Linked DNA regions of Sorangium aterium. The protein of the gene in region 2 interacts with the protein of the main gene of each other region in a pairwise test. Links are inferred from orthologs where the notes say so. Each region holds a gene or a part of one and is shown on either strand. Other genes may lie near its edges.

Region 1 (10,687 bases), on a different replicon or contig from region 2:
CCGCGATCGCGGTGAAGTTGAACGGCGTCGCCGCGAAGACGAAGCCCTCCAGCGGGCGAGGCTCCGCGAGGTTCCAGACGCCGGGCGCGCTCGCCGGCTGCTCCGCCGCGATCCGGTGGGCGAAGTGGACGTTGTAGCGGAAGAAGTCGATGAGCTCGCAGGCCGAGTCGATCTCGGCCTGGTACGCCGTCTTGCTCTGCCCGAGCATCGTCGCCGCGTTGAGCGTGGGGCGGTACCGGGTCGCGAGCAGCTCGGCCGCCTTGAGGAACACGGCGGCGCGCTCGGTCCACGGCGTCCTCGACCAGGCGGGGTGCGCCCGTCGGGCGGCCTCGATCGCGCGCGCGACGTGCTCGGCGCCACCTTGGTGAGCCCGGGCGAGGAGGAGGTCGCGCCGGTGCGGCGCGCGGACCTCGTCGAGCGCTCCAGTCCGGATCGCTTCGCCGTCGATGACCATCGGGATCTCGATCGTCTCCCGCGCCCGGCGGTCGAGCTCCGCCTTGAGGGCCGCGCGTTCCGGGCTGCCAGGCGCGTACGTGAGGACGGGCTCGTTCAGAGGGCTCGGGGGCGTGGCGATGGCGTCGATCATGACGCGAGTCTAGCGGGGGAGCCGAGGGCGCGCAGGCTCCGGCGCCGCTGCTCTCCGCCGCGGCGTGAGCCAGATGGCCACGGCGGAGAGCGCTCGGCGCAATCACGCGATTCACGCGATTCACGCGATTCTAACGATGTCAGGTTTCCGGCGTCCCTCGCCTTGGGCAACGACGACGTCGCCGCTACTCTCGTCCGATGCGCGAGCTCATCACGCCGCCCGATGCGATCCTCGACCCGATCACGGGAGCGGCGCGCGTCGGGTCGTACCGGGGCGATCTCCCCCGCGTCGACCCGGCGCTCCTCGCGCCGCGCTGGCTCGATCGGCTGCTCAAGCACAAGCGATGGGTCTACGTGGCGATCGCGTCCGACGAGGTGTTCGTCGCCGTCGCGGTCGTGCAGCTCGGCTACCTCTCGATCGCGTTCAGCGTCGTCTTCGACAAGGCCGGCCGGCGGCTGCTCGTGGATCGCGCGGCGTTCGGGCCGCCCTTCGCGGCGAGCGTGGGCGAGGCGAGCGGCGAAGGCTGCTCCGCGCGCGTGTGGCTCCCCCACGCGCGCGTGCGGATCGAGCGGCCGCGCAGGGACGCGATGACCGCGGTGACCGCCGCGCTGCGCGGCATCGAGCTCGAGGCGCGGCTCGACGGTCGCGGGGCCCCGCCGGCGCTCTCGGCGATCGCGCAGGCCTCGGATGGCGTCCTGATCACCAGCGAGAAGCGCCTGCTCCTCGGCGTCGAAGGCGAGGCGTCGGTGCTCGGTCGCCGTATCTCCCTCGACGGAGCGATCGCCAGCTACGACTACACGGGCGGCCTCCTGCGGCGCCGCACGACCTGGCGCTGGGCCCTCGCGCTGGGGCGCGCGGAGAGCGGCGAGCGCGTCGGCCTGAACCTGGGCGAAGGCTTCGTCGGCGACGCCGAGTGCGCGATCTGGATCGACGGTGAGCTCATCCCGCTCGCCGAAGGCCGGTTCACCTTCGACGCGGCGCGGCCGCTCGACCCGTGGCGCGTCCGGACCGCGGACGGCGCCGTGGATCTACGCTTCGCCCCCGGCGCGGCGCACTCGAACCACACGAACCTCGGCTTGCTCGCGTCGGAGTTCATGCAGCCGATCGGCCTCTATTCGGGCACGATCCGCCTCCCGGACGGGCGGCTCCTCGAGCTCCGCGACGTCCTTGGCGTCACGGAGGACCAGGACATCACCTGGTAGGGGTCGACGGATCGAGCCGGCGGCTCACCTCGGTCAGCCGCCGCGGCGCTCGGCGATGAGCCTGTCCAGATCGTCCTCGGTGATGAGCTTCGTGCCGTACTTGCGCGCCTTCACCGCCTTGCTCGACGTGGATGCCACGTCGGCGATGACGAGGTAGTTGAGCTCCTTCGTGACGCTGTTCAGCACCCGGCCGCCGTTCGACTCGACGAGGTGGGTGAGCTCGCCGCGGGGGCGCGCGCCCGCGCCGGTGAAGCAGAACGTCAGTCCGGCGAGCGGGCCCTCGGCCTCGGGCGCGACGGGCACGATGCCGGCGGCGAGCAGCCGCGCGATCTCGTCGCTGCGGGCGCGCAGCCCTCGAATGATGCTCGCGGCCTTGATCGCGCCGAGGCCCGGGATGCTGGCGAGCTCGTCCTCGCCGGCGGCGAGCAGCTTCTCGATCGTCGTGTACCCCGCCGACACGAGCAGCCGCGCGGTCTGGATCGCGAACCCCTCGATGCCGAGCGCCGCGAGGAACACCGGCAGCGCGAGCGGGAGGCGGCTCTTCAGCTGCTCCAGGCACTTCGTTGCGCTCTTCTCGCCGCGCCGATCGAGGTCGGCGATGCTCTTGACCGTGAGCTTGTAGAGGTCGAGCGGCTCTCGCACGAGGCCCGCGGCCACCACCTGCTCGATCAGCTTGTCGCCCCACTCCAGCGCGCCGATGGCGTCGATCCAGTTGTGGATGCGCCCCTCGATGAGGGCGCGGCACGCGGCGTTCCGGCAGAGGAGGTACTCTCCCTCGACGACGAGCGGCGCGCTGCAAACCGGGCAGGCCGATGGAGGGACGGCGACGGGGCCGCGCTTCTCGACGACCTCCTCGACGTACGGGATGACGTCGTTGCGGCGCGAGACCAGCACCTCGTCGCCCACCCCGATGCCGAGGCTCCGCACGTTGGCCGAGTTGTGCAGGGAAGCGCGCCGGACGTTCGCGCCGGCGAGCTCCACCGGCTCGACGATCGCCACCGGGGTGACCCGGCCGCTCGGCCCGGTGTCCCACTGGATCGCCACGACCGTCGTCACCTTGGCGGGCGACGCGAATTTGAAGGCGACCGCGCCGCGCGGCCGGCGGTTGACGTCGCCGAGCAGGCCCTGGACGTGGAGCGAGTCCACATAGACGACGAGCCCGTCGATCTCGTAGTCGAGGCCTGCGCGGAGCTCGCTCGAGTAGCGCCGGTAGAGCTTCACGACGTCATCGACGCTGCCGTACGCGGTCTGCGGCGTCGCGAAGCCGAGCTCGCGCAGCCAGGCGAAGCGCGCCCGGCACGTCGGGATCTCGAGGTGATCGGCGACATCGTAGAAGAGCACGGTGCAGTGCTCCGCCCCCTGGCCGTCGAACCGCTTGGCCGCGCCCGCGGCCATGTTGCGCGGGCTGGTGACGCCGGGGAAGTGGCGCTTCATGTCCGAGAGGCGAAGGATGATCTCTCCGCGCACGGACAGCCGGCCCTTCTCCCGGATCCGCGAGGGGATCCCCTTCATCCGCGCGACGTTCGCGGTGATCCGCTCGCCCCAGTCGCCGTCGCCGCGGGTGATGGCGTCGACGAGCTTGCCGCCCTTGTAGATGACCTCGATGGAGATGCCGTCGAGCTTCTCCGCCACGAAGAGGTCACCCGCGACGCTCGAGATGGATCCCGGCGCCGGCGGCGCCGCGCCCGTGCCGCCGTGCCCGTCCTTCACGAGGATCTCGTCGCACCGGGCGACCCAGCCCAGGAGCTCGTCCTCGGAGACGACCTTGTTGAGCGAGCCCATCGGGATCTCGTGCCGCGCCTTCTCCCACTCGGTGATCAGCGAGGCCGAGCCGACCCGGGCGAGCACCGGGTGCGCCGGATCGAGGGCGCGGAGCTCGTCCTCAAGGGCGTCGAACGCCGCGTCCGAGATCTCGGGGCGCCCCGCGTAGTAGCTCGCCCTGTATTTCTCGACGCGCTCGGCGAGCTCCTCGATCCTCGCCTTGTGCTTCGGATCCGTCGCGAGCCCGCCCTGAAGCGCGTCGCGCGCTCCGGCGTCGTCGTGGTGTGCCTGCGTCATCGCTTGCCTCGGCTCACTCGAGCTCCGTGTCGCCGGCGCGCCGGGCGGCGGCGAAGAGATCCCCCATGTCCATCGCGAGCTCGGACGGGAGCTCGTCTTCCCGGAACAGCCTTGCCTCGCGGATCTCGAGCGGGTTTTGCGGGGGGCGCGTCGGCGCGGCGATCCGGGCGGTGACGACGACCGTCACGGCGTGGAAGCGGACGTCGCGATCAGGCCGCGAGTACACGCCCACGACCCGCCCGAGCTCGACCTCGGTGACGCCGGCCTCCTCGGCGAGCTCCCGCACGATGCTGTCGCGGAGCGTCTCTCCCCATTCCAGGGTGCCTCCCGGGAGCGCCCAGGTTCCGGTGTCGCTGCGGCGAACGAGCAGCCACCGGCCGTCGGCGGTCTGAGCGGCGGCGGCGATCCCGACGACAGGTCGCCGGAGCAGCGCGCGGGCGACCTCCTTGGCGAGGGCGAGCACGGAGCGCGGCAACAGCGACAGGGGAGCGATTTCCATGAGAATTTTTGTGACGTGCGGGGAAAGCATAGGAGCGATCGGGCGCCGCCGGGAGAGGGTTCCGTGCGGCCTCGGCGGATCCTGCGGACGTCCATGAGCCGTGCGGCTCAGGCTCGGTCGCGGGAGAGAGGCAGGCTACGCTCGTCCCCATCATGGCGATCGTGCGGAGGGCGATGCGCGCTCCTGTCGGGTTGTACGGCTGCGCTGTCCGCTACGGCGTGATGGCCTTCGGGGCGGCGCTCGCGCTCGCGTCGCTCCCGAGCTGCTCCGACGAGCGGCCCCCGCCGCCGCGCCCTCAGGCGGGCAGCTCCACCAGCGCAGGCGCCTCGGGGGGAGCGCCGCCCGATATGGGCGCCGACGAGGGGCCCGCGAATGTCTGCGAGTGCCTCGCGGCCTATGGCGGCGAGGCCGGGCGCTGCGGCGATTGCTTCAACGAGCATGCGTCCCGCGGTGGGCGCTGCGAGGCGGAGCTCGCGGCGTGCGACGGGGAGCCTGAGTGCAGGCCGATCAGCCTGTGCCTCAAGGGGTGCGGCCACAACAAAGCCTGCCAGACGGCGTGCGTGTTCCCGGACGATGCGGGCGCCGCTCACCGGATGTTCCAGCGGGTGCTCGCCTGTGTGTGCGCCGCGTGCGGCGCCAGGTGCGCCTACTCGGGCGCGCCGCTCGAGTGCGCTGCGCCCGACGAGGTGGACGGCGGCGGTGGAGCCGCGGGCGCCGGCGGGGCAGGTGGTGCTGGCGCCGGCGGGGCCGCGGGTGTCGGCGGGGTAGGTGGCGCTGGCGCCGGCGGGGCAGACGGCGCTGGCACCGGCGGGGCTGCGGGAGCGTCCGGAGATCCAGGAATCTGATGAGCCCTCCGCTCCGCTCCGGCGCGTGGTCCGCGCCGGTTCCCCATGCGGTAGGCTTGCCGCATGGAGAAACCGGTGATCTGGGCGGCCCTTCAGCTCTCCAGCCAGGAGAACGCGAGCGAGAACCTGGCGCGGGTCGAGGTGCTCGTCGTGGAGGCGGCGCGCCGTGGGGCGACGACGGTCGTGCTGCCCGAGAACTTCGCGTACATGGGCAACGAGGAGGGGAAGCGCAACATCGCGGAGGACCTCGACGCCGGTGGCGGTCCGATCGCGCGTCGTCTCGCCGACGCGGCGCGCTCCGCCCGGGTGACCATCGTGGCCGGCGGCTTCCCTGAGCGCGCGCACGATCCGGCGCGGCCGTACAACACCTGCGCGGTCTTCGGGCCCGACGGCCGGCTCACCGCGCGCTACCGGAAGATACACCTCTTCGACGTCGAGATTGCCGACGGAACGAAATACCGCGAGTCGGCGTCGACGACCGCCGGGGAGCGCCCCGTCGTCACCGAGATCGACGGCGTGAAGCTCGGGCTCTCGATCTGCTACGACGTCCGGTTTCCGGAGCTCTACCGCGCGCTCTCGTCCGCGGGCGCAGAGGCGATCGCCGTCCCTGCGGCGTTCACCCTGCTCACCGGCAAGGACCACTGGCTGGTCTTGCTCCGCGCCCGGGCCATCGAGGCTCAGGCGTACGTGGTGGCCGCGGCGCAGTGGGGCAAGCATCCAGGCGGGCGGGCGACGTTCGGGAAATCGTGCGTCATCGATCCGTGGGGTGAGGTGATCGCGCAGGCCTCGGAAGGGGAGGGGATCGCGATGGCGATGCTCGACCCCTCCTACCTCGATCGCGTCAGGGCGAACCTACCTTCGCTCACGCACCGGAGGCTCTGATCGTCATGTCATGGGGGTAAGCACTTTGTCCTCGCACCGGAGGTCGCGTGCCGGCGCTTCCTATGGCCGATCTCTGCCGTCTGCTCACTCGGCAGAGGCGTCGCTCGGCTCCGCCTCTTCGGCCGAGGGCGGCGTGCTGCCGCGCTTGGACAGGAGGGCGCGGAGCTCTGCAGGCCTGCGGAAGCCGATGCGGCGGGCGACCTCTCCCTCGGTTAGCCCCTCATGCAGGAGCGCTCGCGCGCGCTCCGCACGCACCTCATCGTAATAGACGTGGGGCGATGACCCGAAGGCGGCGCGGAAGAGCCGTGCGAAGTGAAACTCGGACAGATCGAGGTCCAGCGCGACCTCGTAGGAACGGATCCTCTGGCCTGCTTCCGCGGCGCTGCGGATGCGGTCGCGGCCGAGCAGGATCCGCTCCGAGGTACTGCGCGGGAGCGGGGCTGCGGAGCGCAGTGGTGGCGAGGATCGCGAGGCGCCGGTCGCTGCAGCGCGCTCGCGCGGCGGCTGCGCGCTGAGGCTCGGCGCAGCGACGCCAGGCGTGGGGAGCGACGCCGGCCGAACGGCAGGCGCGCCGCTCGGAACCGACAGGGAACATGCGGCCGGCATGCTGTGGGACGAGGAGGGTGCGATCGGAGTCGAGATGGGAAGCGCAGTCGTCACGAGTACCTCTCCAGCGGTGTAAGGGCGGTGTCTCGCGGTCATCGCGGCCACCGGCGCGACGTATTGCAACCAGCAGGCCGCAAGCTGACGCAGCGCTCTCGGCTCACGCGGTTCGGCATTCAGCAGCACAAAATGCCGCGATTGCCCGGCAACCTGCTCGCGACGTCCGACGGGGTGTGGCCTGCCGTTCACGTGGCACAGGCGCCAGAGATCACCCGCGGTTGGCACATTGTGTCTTCACGACGTGCGCGCCGTGGCGGTCGCCTGCAGCGCGACATCCTCGCGGCGAGCTCATGACGGTCATTGGAAATGAATGCGGGAGCGCGCTCCCGCATCCAACGACGTCCGCGCGAGGCGCGGAGTCTCCGCGACCTCTCGAACGAAGGATCGATGTCAGACGTCGATCTCGGCGTTCGGCGCGCGCTCCATGATGAAGCGGAAGCGCGCCTGGGCGTCCTTGCCCATCAGCTCGTTCAGGATGCGATCGGTCTCGATCTCTCCCTCGATCACGACGCGCAGCGCGCGCCGGCGTCGGATGTCGAGCGTGGTCGCCTTGAGGTCCTCCGCGGGCATCTCGCCGAGCCCCTTGAACCGCGAGATATCCGCCTTGGCCGTCTTGGGGAGCTTCGCGAGGACCCGGTCGCGCTCCGCATCGTCGAGCGCCCAGTGCGTCTCCTTGGCGACATCGATCCTGTAGAGCGGCGGCTGCGCGAGGAACACGTGCCCGCCGCGGAGCAGGCCGGGCAGGTGCCGGTAGAAGAACGTCAGCAGCAGCGTCGCGATGTGCTGGCCGTCGCTGTCGGCGTCCATGAGTAGAAAAATCCTTCCATAACGCAACTTGGAGGCATCGAAGTCCTTTCCAAAGCCGCAGCCCAGCGCGCTCACGATGTCCTGGAGCTCCTTGTTGCCGAGCACCTTCGATGTCGAGGCCTGCTCCGCGTTGAGCACCTTGCCCCGGAGCGGGAGGATCGCCTGGGTCCGGCGATCGCGGCCCTGCTTGGCCGAGCCACCGGCGCTGTCGCCCTCGACGATGAAGAGCTCGCTCTCGCTCGGATCGGTCGAGGCGCAATCGGCGAGCTTCCCCGGCAGGTTGAGCCGGTGCGACACCGGCGTCTTGCGCAGGACCTGCTGGGTCGCCTCGCGTCGCGCCTCCCTGGCGCGCGCCGCCAGGATCGCGCGGGCCACGATCGACTCGCCGGCCGTGCCGTTGTGGAGCATCCACTGCTCGAGCGCCGGCCGGACCATGCCCTCGACCGCCGGCCCAGCCTCCGCGTTGTTGAGTCGATCCTTCGTCTGCCCCTGGAACTGCGGGTCCTGGATGTAGATGGACAGGACACCCACGATCCCCTCGCGGATGTCGTCGGCCGTCAGCGTCACCCCCTTCGGCTGGACCTTCTTCGCGTCCATGAACGCGCGGACCGCCTTCACGATCGCGGCGCCGAAGCCGGACTCGTGCGCCCCGCCCGCGTGCGTGGGGATGCCGTTGACGTACGACTTCACGTACTCGTCGGTCGACTCGGTCCACTGGAGCGCGGCCTCCAGGCGGATCTCGCCCTCGCGCGCGACGTAGAAGATGGTCGGGTGCGTCACCGCCTTGCCGCGCTGGGCGATCAGCTTCGGCAAGAAGTCCGCGATGCCGTTCGGGTGGAGGAGCTCGATCGACTCTCCGGACGAGAGATCGCGGAACGCGATCTCGAGCCCTCCATGGAGGTACGCCTTGGCCTCCAGGCGCTCGCGGATGGTCTCGGGATCGAAGCGCCGGCCCTGCCCGAAGATCTCCGGATCGGGTCGGAAATGGACGCTCGTGCCGTGCTTGCGGGTGGGCGCGCCCTTCTTGAGCTTGCTGGTCGGCGCGCCGCGCGAGAACGTCTGCTGGTGCTCGAAGCCGTCGCGCAGCACCCGGACCTCGACGAGCTCGGAGAGCGCGTTGACGACGCTCGAGCCGACGCCGTGGAGCCCACCTGAGACCTTGTAGTTGTCGCTCCCGAACTTCCCGCCCGCGTGCAGCGTGCAGAGGATGAGCTCGAGCGCGGGGCGCTTGTACCTGGGATGGATGTCCACGGGGAAGCCGCGCCCGTCGTCGGTCACGGTGGCGCCCTGCAGATCGGCGTCGAGCGTCACCTCGATCCGCTTCGCGTGCCCGTTGATGGCCTCGTCGACGGCGTTGTCGACGATCTCCCAGAGCAGGTGGTGGTAGCCCCTGACGTCCGTGCCGCCGATGTACATGGCGGGGCGCTTGCGGACGGGCTCCAGCCCCTCGAGCACCTCGATGTCAGCGGCCGTGTAACGTGCGCCCGAAGCGGCGCGGACCGGGGGATTCGTGGCGGCCATGTTCAGCTCACCTCCAGCGTCGGTACGACGACGGCCGGCGGCACCACGCGGACGAAGCGGTCGCGTCGTGCGACCGGCTCGCCCTGCGTGCCGCGCTGGCCGGCGATTCTGCTCGCGGCGATCTCGAGCGTCTTGCCCTTCTCCGTCTCGACCGTGATCGCGTCGTTCGGCCCGAGGGCGAGCGCGGCGCCGACCAGGCGCTCCCCCTCGGCGACCCGCATCACGACCGAGCCCTTGCCCGGGCCCGAGAGCAGCGCGAGCTCCTCCACGGCCACGCTGAGCGCCCAGGCGTCGCTCGACGCGCAGAGCACCCGGTCGGCGCCGTCCACCGCATGGACGAAGAGCACCTCGTCGCCCTCGTTCAGCTTGGCGAAGCGGCGCCCGGAGCGCGTCGACGGATCGCGGTGCGGCCGCAGCGAGAACCTGAAGCCGAGGCCTCCTCGGGTGATCGCCAGCGCGAAGGGCGGCTCTGGCTCGGCGGAGTCCGGGGTCTGCGCCGGGACGTCGAGCGCCCTCGGATCGAAGGACATCTGCGCGATCAGCCGCTCGCCGTCGGCCAGCTTGAACAGCTTCTGCACGGGATCGCCGTAACCGGTCGACTGCGGCACGTCGTGGATGCGGCACACGTAGCACGCGCCGAGGTTCGAGAAGAACGCGACCGTCGACCGCGTCGAGCCGGCGACGACCGCGAGGACGCTGTCTCCCTCGCGGATGCGCGTCGAGGCGAGATCCTTCACCTCGCGGACCCGCTTCACCCAGCCCTGCGCCGAGAGGATCACGTTCGCGTCCTCGGCCACGATGAAGTCCTCGGCCTGGTACTCGGGCTCGTCGATCGAGCCGACCACCTTCGTGCGGCGCTTCTCGCCGTAGGATCCCTTGATCTCGACGAGCTCGTCGCGGACGATGCCCCAGCGCTTCGCGTCGCTCCGGAGCAGCCCTTCGATCCGCTTGGCCTCGGCGCGCTTCTCGCCGAGATCCTTCTGCACGAGCAGGATCTCGAGCCGCGCCAGCCTGTAGAGCTTGAGCTCGAGGATCGCGTCCGTCTGCTCCTCGTTGAGGGTGAAGCGCTTCATCAGCTTCTCGGCCGCGTCGGCCTTGCCCTCGCTCTTGCGGATGATCCGGATCACCTCGTCGAGCGCGTCGAAGATCTTCTCGAACCCCTCGAGGATCGTGATCCGCCGCCTCAGCTCGCCGAGCTCGAACTCGAGCCGCCGCGTCACCGTCGCGTAGCGGAAGTCGAGGAACTTCGTCAGGATCTCGTGCAGGCCGAGCCGCCGCGGCGCGGCGATCTCCGCGCTGTCGGTGGGCACGAGGCAGGTGAGGTTCACCTGCACGTTGATCGCGAGCGGCGTCTGTTTGTAGAGGTACGCCATCACGAGCTGCGCGTCGGCGCCGCGCTTGAGCTCCATCACGATGCGCACCTCGCCGGTCGACTCGTCGCGCACGTCCACGAGCGTCGGCAGCTTCTTGGAGAGGATCACCTCGGCGATCTTCTCGACGATGGCCTTCCGCTCGACGCCGTACGGGATGGAGGTGATCACGATCTGCGGAGCGGCGCCGCGCTTGCCGTCGCCCTCTTCCAGCTGCCACTCGCCGCGGAGCTTCAGCGAGCCCTGGCCGGCCG
Region 2 (10,516 bases):
GTGCAGGGGGGCTCAGCTCGCGTGCAACGACGACACGGACGTCGAGCAGTCGGAGGTCACGGTGACGCTCGCGGCGGGTCAGACCGTCGTGATCGTGGTGGACGGCTCGACCGACACCAGCGATGGCGCGTTCACGCTCAACGTGAAGCGGGCCGTCCCGCCGCCGGTATGCGACGGCTCGGGCACCTGCGGCGACGGCAGCTCGGGGTGCGTCCGGTGCGCGCTCGAGACCAGCTGCGCCGACGAGCTCTCGGCGTGCACGGAAAGCACCCCGTGCATGGAGTACGTGAGCTGCTTCCGTACGTGCGACACGGCCGCCTGCAAGGAGGCCTGCAGGACGGTAGACCCGGCCAGCGCGGCCCTCTACGAAGCGATACTCCAGTGCGCCCTCTGCGACGTGTGCCGGAACGATTGCAGCGGCTCGCCGGAGGTCGTGTGTCGCTGAGCGAGCGCGTGAAATAGAAACGCTGCGTCGCCCGTGTTACGAACGGGATGATGCAGCGCATCCTCCACGGCCACTTCTGGACGGTCGCTCCCTGGCTCAAGCATCAGATTCGCGCCCCGCGGCTCGCTCCGTCTTCCCCCTTCGCGGTCCACGTCGATGAGACTCCTGCCGGGCCCGTCCGGTTACTCGGCAGGATCCGCCACCGAGAAGGCGCGAGCTCGATCCTCGTCGTCGTCCACGGGCTCGGCGGTACGAGCGAGAGTTATTATATGGTCGAGGCCGCTCTGAGGGCCGAGCGCGCCGGGCTCGCCTGCCTGCGCGTCAACCTGCGCGGCGCCGGGGGCGACGGAGACGACATCTACCACGCTGGCCTGTTCTCCGATCTCCACGCCGCCATCACCTCCCCCGAGCTCGACCGGTACGAGCGCGTGCTCGTCCTCGGCTACTCGCTCGGCGGGCATATCGCCCTCCGGTACGCGGCCTCGGGCTCGCTCGACGGGCGCGTCCACGCCGTGGCGGCCGTCTGCCCGCCGCTCGACCTGGAGCGATCCGTCGCCGCGATCGATCAGCCCGAGCGGTGGGTGTACCGCAGGCACGTGATGTCCGGGTTGAAGGAGATGTACACCGCCGTCGCCTCGCGCCGCGCCGTGCCCGTGCCCCTCGACGAGGCGCTCGCCATTCGCACGATCCGCGAATGGGACCGGCGCATCATGACGCGGCGCTTCGGCTATGAGAGCGTGGAGGCCTACTATGCGAGCGAGAGCGCCGCCCCGCGCCTCCGCGACATCGCCGTCCCGTCGCTGATCGTCGCGGCGGAGGCCGACCCGATGGTGCCGCTCGACACGGTGCGGCCGGCGATCGAGGCCCACCCGCGCTCGCCGCTGCTCGACGTGCAGTGGCTCCGGCACGGCGGGCACGTGGGCTTCCCGCGGACGCTGAGCCTCGGGTTCGGGGCGGCGCCGGGCCTCGAATCCCAGGTCATCCACTGGCTCACGAGGCATTGACGCGCAGGAGTGGCCGCGGCCGTGCCCGCGGCTCGCTGGCTCGGCTCCCCGGGGCATCGGGGCGCGGGAGCGCGATCGGTTCACCGCGCGGCCGCGGCGCGGCGACGTCACCCGCGTGGAGCGGCCGGCGTCAGCGCATAGACGTCGACGTCCACGCCTGGGCTATAGAGCACGTGCGGCGCCCCCGTCGGGGCGGGCAGGCCGGCCGCGGCGACGACGCTCTCCTCGACGTGGGTCACCTCGGCCCGGTGGAGCGGATAGGGCGCGTGGTGCACCTGCCCGATCCTGAGCGCGTCGCCGCTCGCGGCGAACAGCAGGTAGCGCTCGGCCAGGAAGTGCTCGAAGGTCCCCGGCGCCGCGGCGCCGCGGTCGATCGCCGCGCCGACGCGATAGCGCGCCTCGAAGCGCGCAGGCACGGGGCCCGGCCAGCGCCGCGCGCTGCGGTAACGGACCTCCCCGTCGCTCGATTCGAGATCCATCGAGGCGTAGTGATACGGCAGGTGCCAGCCGACCCGGGCCGCTACGACCGCGATCGCCTTGGCCGCGTCCAGGCTGAAGAACCAGACGCCCGGCGCTCGCCCCTCCTGGTGAACGTAGGTGCGGACGTTGAGCTCGTGGAAGTTCGAGATCCCCGGCACGCTCGGCGACCACCAGGGGCTGACGTCGCGCATGGTGAAGGCGACGACGCCGACGTAGGCCTTGCCCTCGAAGGTGTCGAGTTCGAGCGCAGGCGGCACGACGGCGCGGAGCGCGGCGATCGGCGTCTCCCAGTGCAGGAAGAGCAGCTCTCTCCAGCGCTGGAAGCCCGCCGGGCGGCCAGGGGGGCGGAGCGTCGGGGCGATTCGATCCACGGCGACCTCAGCATAGGACGGCGCGGTCAGAAGATCTCCTCTCGCGGCGGGCAATGGCATGGGGATATCCTGCGCGCGGAGCCGAACGGGCACGGAGCGGAGGCAGGATGAAGAAGCTCATCAATGCGCCGGACGATCTCGTCGATGAGGCGCTCGAAGGCATGGCGCTCGCTCACGCCGAGCTCCTGCGGGTGAACGCCGCGCCGCGCTTCGTCACGCGCGCGGAGGCGAAGGGCAAGGGCAAGGTCGCGCTGCTCTCCGGCGGCGGCAGCGGGCACGAGCCGCTGCACGCCGGGTTCGTCGGGCGCGGCATGCTCGACGCCGCCTGCCCCGGCGCCGTGTTCACGAGCCCGACGCCCGACCAGATCTTCGAGGCGACGCGGGCAGTCGACGGCGACGCCGGCGTGCTCCACATCATCAAGAACTACACCGGCGACGTGATGAACTTCGAGATGGCCGCCGAGCTCGCGCGCGAGGCGGGAATCCCGGTGGAGGGCGTGCTCGTGAACGACGACGTGGCGGTCGAGGACAGCCTGTACACTGCCGGACGGCGCGGCGTGGGGACGACCGTCCTCGTCGAGAAGATCTGCGGCGGCGCCGCCGAGGCGGGCCGCCCGCTCGAGGAGGTGGCGGCGCTCGGTCGACGGGTCAACGCGCGCGGCCGAAGCATGGGGGTCGCGCTCTCCGCCTGCACGGTGCCGCACGCCGGCAAGCCATCGTTCGAGCTCGGCGCGGACGAGATGGAGGTCGGCATCGGCATCCACGGCGAGCCCGGCCGGCGGCGGGCCAAGCTGGAGCCGGCCGACCGGGTGGCCGAGATCCTGATGCAGCCGATCCTCGACGACCTGCCGTTCGAGCCGGGCGACGACGTGCTGCTGTTCGTCAACGGCATGGGCGGGACGCCGCTCCTCGAGCTCTACGTCGTGTACCGCAAGGCGCGCGCGATCGCGCAGGGCCGCGGCCTCAAGGTCGCGCGCAGCCTCGTGGGGTCGTACATCACGTCGCTCGAGATGGCCGGCGCGTCGGCGACCCTGCTCAAGCTCGACGACGAGATGCTCCGCTGGTGGGACGCGCCCGTGCACACGCCGGCGCTGCGCTGGGGGACCTGAGCCATGGACGCCTTGAGCGGCGCGCACATCGCGGCGTGGATCGAGCGCGCGGCCGACGTCATGGAGCGCGAGAAGGCGCTCCTGACCGAGCTCGACGCGGCGATCGGCGACAGCGACCACGGCGTCAACATGGCGCGCGGCTTCACGGCGGTGCGCTCCCGGCTCGGCGGCCTCGATCACGGCGACGTCGGCGCGCTGCTGAAGGGCGTCGGGATGATCTTGCTGTCGACCGTCGGCGGGGCGAGCGGCCCGCTCTACGGCACGCTGTTCCGCGACGCGGGCCAGCGGGCGGCCGGCGCGGCGGCGCTCGACCTCGCGGCCCTGGCCGGGTGCCTCGAGGCGGGCCTCGACGGCGTGAAGCGGCGAGGCAAGGCATCGCCCGGCGACAAGACGATGGTCGACGCGCTCTCCCCTGCGGTCGACGCGCTCAAGGCCGCGCTGAGCGCGCCGGCGCCCACGGGCGGGCCGGCGCGCTCCCCGCTCATGGACGGGCTCGCCCGCGCCGCCGAGGCGGCGCAGGCCGGCGCGCTCGCGACCGTGCCGCTCATCGCTCGCAAGGGCCGGGCGAGCTACCTCGGAGAGCGCAGCGCTGGGCACCAGGACCCCGGCGCCACGTCGTGTTCGCTCTTGCTGCGGAGCCTGGCCGCGACGGCAGGCGTATGAGCGGGGCGGCGGGCCGCGTCGGGCTCGTCCTGGTCTCGCACAGCCGAGAGCTCGCCGAGGCCACCGAGGCGCTGGCCCGCCAGATGACCGGCGAGGCGGTCGCCATCGCCTGCGCGGCGGGCGCGGGCGACGGCGGCGCCGAGCTCGGCACCGACGCGACCGCGATCGCCGCGGCGATCGAGCGCGTCTGCGGGCCGGCCGGCGCCGTCGTGCTGATGGACATCGGCGGCGCGATCCTGAGCGCCGAGACGGCGCTCGAGCTCGTCGATCCGGCCGTCGCCGCGCGGACGCGCCTCTCCGGCGGGCCGATCGTGGAAGGGGCGATCGCGGCCGCCGTGCGGGCGGCGGCGGGCGGCACGCTCGATCAGGTCGCCGCGGAGACGCGGCAGGCGCTCGCTCCGAAGGCCGAGCATCTCGGCGAGGCGGAGCGCCCCGCGGCGGCGGCCGGGGCCGCGACCGCGCCGGCCGCGACGGCCGCGACGGTCGAGCTGGCGATCGCCGATCCGAGCGGCCTCCACGCCCGCCCTGCCGCGCGGCTCATCACGCGCGCGGCGGCCTTCGACGCGGCGATCACCCTGGAGAACGTGACGGCCGCGCGCGGTCCGGTGCCGGCCTCGAGCCTGATCGTGCTCGCCTCCCTCGGCGCGCGCCGGGGCGACGTGCTGCGCTTGCGCGCGACCGGCCGGCAGGCGGGCGAGGCCGTCGAGGCGCTCGCTGCGCTCCTGCAGCGCGATGCGCCAGCGGCCGCGCATACGGCGCCCCCCGCGTCGTGCCACGCGATCCCCGTCGCGCCCGGCATCGCGCTCGGCCCGATGGTCCGGCTGGTGCGGTCCGTCCCGGAGGTCCCCGAGACAACGGTCGACGATCCTGTGGCCGAGGCCGAGCGGCTGCGGCGCGCGCTCGATCTGGCCGCGCAGGACCTCGGCAGCGCGCTGCGCGGCACCGACATCCTCGACGCGCATCAAGCGCTGCTCTGCGACCCGGCGCTCGTCGACGAGGCGATCGGGCGCATCGAGCGGGAGCGCTGCAACGCCGCCTGGGCCTTCCGCCAGGCGATCGACGCTGCGGCCGCGATCTACCGGCAGCTCGACGACCCGTACCTGCGGGCGCGCGAGGCCGACGTCCACGACGTGGGCGACGCCGTGGTGCGCGCCCTGCTCGGCGGCGCCGCGGCGGTGCTGCCCGAAGGTCCGCCGGCCGTCGTCGTGGCCGAGGACCTCACGCCGTCGGAGGCCGCGCGGCTCGAACCGGGGCGGGTGCTCGGCGTCATCGACCGGCGCGGCGGTCCCACCTCGCACGCCGCCATCCTGCTGCGGAGCGCCGGCATCCCCGCGGTCGCCGGGGCCGCGGCGCTGGTGCCGGACATCGGCGGCGCGCGCGCCGGCCTCGACGGTGCGACCGGCGAGGTGTGGCTCGACCCGGATCCCGAGACCACGATCGAGCTCGAGCGGCGGCAGGCGGCCCTCCGTGCGTCACGGCGGCCGCCAGGCGCCCGGGACGGCCGGTTGCGCCTCGCCTGCGGCCGCGAGGTCGAGCTCTGGGCGAACGTGGCTGGCGCCTCGGACGCGCGCGCCGCGCGCGAGGCCGGCGCCCTCGGGATAGGGCTCCTGCGCACCGAGATGCTGTTCCTGGACCGCGTGGACGAGCCCGGCGAGGCCGAGCAGGCGGAGCTGCTCGCGGAGATCTTCGCGGCGTTCGCCGGCGCTCCGATCGTGGTCCGAACGCTCGACGTCGGCGGCGACAAGGCGCTGCCGTACCTCGAGCTCGAGGCCGAGGCGAACCCCAGCCTGGGCGTCCGCGGCGTCCGCCTCTCCCTCGCGCGGCCGGCGCTGCTCGAGGCGCAGCTCCGCGCGATCCTCGTCGCTGGGCGCGGCCATGACATCCGGGTGCTGGTCCCGATGGTCTCGACCGCCGCGGAGGTGAGCGCCGTGCGCGCCGCGCTGGAGCGCGCGCACGAGGCGCTCGCGGCGACGGGCGCGGCGCACCGCTGGCCCGTGGCCACGGGCATCATGGTCGAGGTGCCGTCGGCGGCGCTCATGGCGGAGCGCCTCGCGCGCCAGGCGGACTTCTTCAGCATCGGGACCAACGATCTGACGCAGCACACGCTGGCGGCCGAGCGCGGTCACCCCCGGCTGCACGCGCTCGCGGATCCGGCGCACCCGGCCGTGCTGCGGCTCGTGCGCGCGGTGGTGGAGGCGGGGCACGCCGCGAGGCGGCCGGTCTCTGTGTGCGGCGAGGCCGCCGGCGATCCCGGCGTCGCGCCGCTCCTCGTCGGGCTCGGCGTCACGCGCCTCAGCATGTGCGCCTCCGCGTTCGACGCGGTGGAGGACGCGCTCGCCGGTGCGTCGTTCGCCGATCTCGCCGCCATCGCCGAGGAGGCGCTCGCGGTCGACGATGCGGCGGCGGCCCGCGCGGCGGCGCGCCGTCCGGGCTGACGTCGCTGCCGTGACCGAGCCGCCAGACGCCTGGCGACGGACATCCAGACGTCCGGCCGGCGCGGCGCCCGACCTCCAGGGCGATCCGGGCCGCGACCGTCGATCGCCGCCCGTTACGGCGCTCCCGCCGGCGCGGCGCCCTCGTGCGCGGAGCGCGCGGCGGCGTCGCCCGAGGGCTGGCTTGCCCGCGCCGGGTGTCCCAGCAGGCACGCGCTGTCGTCGGGCAGCTCGGTCGCCGCATCGCACGCCGCGAGCTCCCAGCCGATCGCCTGTTCTGTGTCGCTCCCGGTGAGGTCGGCGCCTCGGAGGTTGGCAGCGGTCAGATCGGCGCTCCCGAAGGTCGACTCCATCAGCGCGGCGTTCGAGAGGTCCGCCCCCGCGAGGCGCGCGTTCCGGAAGCTGGTCTGGGTGAGATCGGCCCGGGAGAGGTCGAGCCCCGACAGATCCAGCCCCTCGAAGCTGCGGTGACCGCTCCGCGCGAGGAGGCGTACGGCGGCCGACCGTTGCGCGGCGTCGCCCGAGGCGAGCGTGGCGCGCAGCCGGAAGACCGCGAGGCGCGACGGATCGAGGCCGTAGACGAGCGTCGCGGCGAGCGCGGCGAGCACGAGGCGGGCGCCCAGGGAGCGCGCGGCGTCGCGCTCGGTACCGAAGAGAGGCAGCGCGAACGTCATGAGCGCCGCGCCCAGCACGCTGCCGGCGTGCGCTACCACGAGGAGGCCGTGCGGAGGGATCTTGGCCAGAGCGACGGCGGCCGCGAGGACGAGGAGCAATGCGCCGCCGGCGAGCGCGAGGCGCAGCTCGGTCGGCCGCGCGAGCAAGGGCGAGTCTGGCGCCCTCGTAGGGCCACCGGACACGCCGGGGCGGCGGACCGGCGGAGCCTCGCGCTCACCGGCAGCGCGGCGCGAGGCGCTGGCGGCCGCGCCCTGGCGAGGCCCGTCGGTCGCGATGGACATCCGCTGCGACTCGGGTATCCGCTGCGACTCGGGTGGCGCCGAGATCCGTTGCGATGACCACGCCGCCTCCATCCGTCGCGAGTCCGGCGCTGCCTCCATCCGCCGCGAGTCCGGCGCTGCCTCCATCCGCCGCGAGTCCGGCGCTGCCTCCATCCGCCGCGAGTCCGGCGCCGCCTCCATCCGCCGCGAGTCCGGCGCTGCGGGGAGACGGCTCCGCTCCGCGCTCTCGGGGACCGCGTCGGCGCTCGCGAGGGCGTCGCGCAGCGGCGAAGGGAACGACGCGATGTCGTCGAACGACGCGCCCGCGCTCGCCAGCGCCAGGATGGCCTCCTCGTCGAAGCCGGAGCGCGCGCACGCCGACGGATCGACGCGCGCGCCCACGAGCGAGCCCGCCGAGGAGAACGAGCGCGGGAGCTTGGCCCCGCGCAGGTCCGCGGCCGCGAGCAGCGCCCCGCCGAGCAGCGCCCCCGAGAGATCGGCCCAGCGCAGGTCGGCCCCGGTGAGGTCGGCGTTGACGAGCGACGCGGCGTCGAGCCGCGCCCCCCCGAGGTTCGCGCCGGTGAGCTTGGCCCCGTCGAGGCGCGCACCCGCGAGGTTCGCGCCCTGGAGGTCGGCGCAGCGCAGGTGCGCGGCCGCGAGGTCCGCGCCCGGGAGCTCGATCGCGGTGCTATCGCCGCCGCGACGCGACGACAGGGCACCGAAGAGCGTGTGGAGAGCTGCGGTGTCCATGGCGGCGCCGCCTACTCATCCGGGTCGATGGTGCCGATCGTGCTGGCGAACACCACCTGCCCGTCCTTCATGTAGCCGTCCAGCGCGAACCACGCGTGCGTATTGTCCCCGTCGAGGTCGCCTCGCGCATAGGCGGCCCACCTGCGATCCTCCGGCACGTCCTCCGGAAAATGGTTGACGGAGACGGGCATGGGAGACCCGCCGAGTCGATATCGATACTGGTACGACTGGGGCTGGGTGATCGCGAACCCAAGGCACTTCCAGCCCACGGTCGGACTGCCGGTGTTGTAGTCAACACCCGGGCTGGGGTCGGGCTGATACTTCTTCCCCTGGACACGAGAGAACCCGTTGGGCACCGTGACCGCATCGCTGCACAGCGGCTGGATCGCCGTGGTGCCCGACATCGCCTGGAGGCGCTCGACCGAACCGACGACGGCCCTAGCGATGCCGCCGATCGTCTGCTTGGCCTCGGCCGATTTGGCGAACACGAGGTACTTGGACACCCCCTGGGTCGCCAAGGCGGCCAGGATCGTCACGACCCCGCCCGCGACCATCACCTCGACGAGCGAGAAACCTCGTTGACCTCGCCCTCGAGCCGCCCACTCCACGCCAGGTCGAAAATTTCTTGCCACGATACAACTATATACCGGGGCTGTTCATCGATAAACAAGCACAACCCAGAGCGCTCCGGTCCATGGAACGCTGTTTGGTCGGGGGTTGTGGGGAGTGTGGTCGCGCGGGCGGCTCGACTCCCACGTAGGCCACGGAAGAAGCGATGTGGCGCGTGGTGAGCGCGCGTGGTGCATCCTACGCTCGGCGTCGCGTCAATCGCGTCAATCGCGTCAGTCGCGTCGGTCGCTCCCGCCGCACCGGCCGCTCCGGGACGGCGGCGAGCGCGGACGGGCGGTGGGCTCAGGCGCGCGGGCCAGCGGTCTTGGGCGGCGGATCCCCCGCGAGGAACGCTTCCAGCGCATCGGCGATGCGCTCGCCGGTCTTGCCGTCCCATCCTTCGGGTACGGAGCCTCGCTTGGCGCGGCCGTCGAGGATGGCGTCGACCTCGCGCGCGATGAGCGCGGCGTCGAGCCCGACGACGATGTTCGTGCCCTGCGTCACGGTGATGGGTCGCTCGGTGCCCTGACGCATCGTGAGGCACGGGATCCCGAGCGCGGTCGTCTCTTCCTGGATGCCGCCGGAGTCAGTGGCGACGAGCAGCGCATTGCCCATCACGGTCACGAAATCGTCGTATCCGAGCGGCTCCATGATCCGGAGCCCCTTCGTCTCGCGGAGGCGCGCCGACAGCCCGAACGACTCGGCGCGGGCGACGGTGCGCGGGTGGACGGGGAACACGGTCGGCAGGCGCTGCGCGATCGCCTCGAGCGCGTCGAGCGTCTCGGCGAGCCGCTCGGCGCTGTCGACGTTGGCCGGGCGGTGGAGCGTCGCGATCGCGTACTTCTTCGGCTCGAGCCCGAAGCGCGAGAGCGCGTCCGTCTGGCGCTTGAGGGCGTAGTGGACCGAGTCGATCATCACGTTGCCGACGAACCGGATGCGCTCGGGCGCGATGCCCTCGGCGAGCAGGTTGGGGTGGGCGTCGTGAGAGGGGGTGAGCAGGAGATCGGAGAGCTGGTCGGTGAGGACGCGGTTGATCTCCTCGGGCATCGTCCAGTCGCGCGAGCGCAGCCCGGACTCCACGTGGACGACAGGAATGCCGAGCTTGGACGCCGCGAGCGCGCCTGCGAGGGTGCTGGTGACGTCCCCGACGACGACAACCACCTTGGGCCGGTGCTCGATCATGTCGGCCTCGGCGCCGACGAGGACCGCCGCGGTCTGCTGGGCGTGCGAGCCGCCGCCTGCCTTCAGCGTGTGATCCGGCGTGGGCAGGCCGAGGTCCCGGAAGAACACGTCGCTCATCGTCGTGTCGAAGTGCTGCCCCGTGTGGAGCAGCCGCATCGGTAGGCGGCGCGCCTTGAGGGCGCGGCAGATGGGGGCGAGCTTCATGAAGTTCGGGCGCGTCGCGGCGACGAGGTAGATCATCTCGACCGAGGATGATGCCGTGGTACCCGGCGCAGCACCAGCGTTTTGACGGAGCCGCGGGCGAGGCCGATCCGCGATTCTGCTCGCCTGCCTCCTCGCTCCCCGCGCCTCGCCTCCGCCGCGGCCGGCGCTCGATATCCTCACTACCTACGATGCCTACGCGCCGCGGTTCACCATCGCGCCCGCGACGCCGCCCACGTCGGACGCGTCGGACCTGCGCTCGCGCTGCGCCGAGCGCCGCGCCCGGCGTGTGCGCCACCACCGCTCGGCGCTCATCACCGGCAAGATCGTCATCG

The links.
Region 1: the proteins of dhaK (region 2) and POL72_RS02495 interact in binary tests that used the Escherichia coli proteins (3 or more experiments, as listed by UniProt). The link is inferred for Sorangium aterium from one-to-one orthologs.

Annotation. Positions count from the first base shown.
Region 1 is NZ_JAQNDK010000001.1:726,149-736,835, reverse strand. What follows is about bases 6,595-9,532. They hold POL72_RS02495 (DNA gyrase/topoisomerase IV subunit B), read right to left. Parts: upstream 9,064-9,532; coding sequence 7,126-9,063; downstream 6,595-7,125. Other genes in these bases: POL72_RS02490 (DNA gyrase/topoisomerase IV subunit A), read right to left, coding at 9,066-9,532; POL72_RS02500 (helix-turn-helix domain-containing protein), read right to left, coding at 6,595-6,732. Outside these bases: POL72_RS02525 (DUF2804 domain-containing protein), read left to right, coding at 784-1,788; NAD-dependent DNA ligase LigA, read right to left, coding at 1,822-3,846; POL72_RS02515 (NUDIX hydrolase), read right to left, coding at 3,860-4,345; POL72_RS02510 (hypothetical protein), read left to right, coding at 4,519-5,190; POL72_RS02505 (carbon-nitrogen hydrolase family protein), read left to right, coding at 5,254-6,072; more of POL72_RS02500, read right to left, coding at 6,157-6,594; more of POL72_RS02490, read right to left, coding at 9,533-10,687. UniProt on the Escherichia coli protein: Topoisomerase IV is essential for chromosome segregation; it is the principal protein responsible for decatenating newly replicated chromosomes. It relaxes supercoiled DNA.
Region 2 is NZ_JAQNDK010000006.1:587,077-597,592, reverse strand. Bases 1,642-4,408 are described here. They hold dhaK (dihydroxyacetone kinase subunit DhaK), read left to right. Parts: upstream 1,642-2,407; coding sequence 2,408-3,409; downstream 3,410-4,408. Other genes in these bases: ptsP (phosphoenolpyruvate--protein phosphotransferase), read left to right, coding at 4,069-4,408; dhaL (dihydroxyacetone kinase subunit DhaL), read left to right, coding at 3,413-4,072; POL72_RS46295 (YqjF family protein), read right to left, coding at 1,642-2,300. Outside these bases: POL72_RS46305 (MXAN_6577-like cysteine-rich protein), read left to right, coding at 1-445; POL72_RS46300 (YheT family hydrolase), read left to right, coding at 493-1,449; more of POL72_RS46295, read right to left, coding at 1,557-1,641; more of ptsP, read left to right, coding at 4,409-6,507; POL72_RS46275 (pentapeptide repeat-containing protein), read right to left, coding at 6,621-8,189; POL72_RS46270 (pilin), read right to left, coding at 8,201-8,821; wecB (non-hydrolyzing UDP-N-acetylglucosamine 2-epimerase), read right to left, coding at 9,102-10,220; POL72_RS46260 (cation-translocating P-type ATPase), read right to left, coding at 10,377-10,516. UniProt on the Escherichia coli protein: Dihydroxyacetone binding subunit of the dihydroxyacetone kinase, which is responsible for the phosphoenolpyruvate (PEP)-dependent phosphorylation of dihydroxyacetone via a phosphoryl group transfer from DhaL-ATP.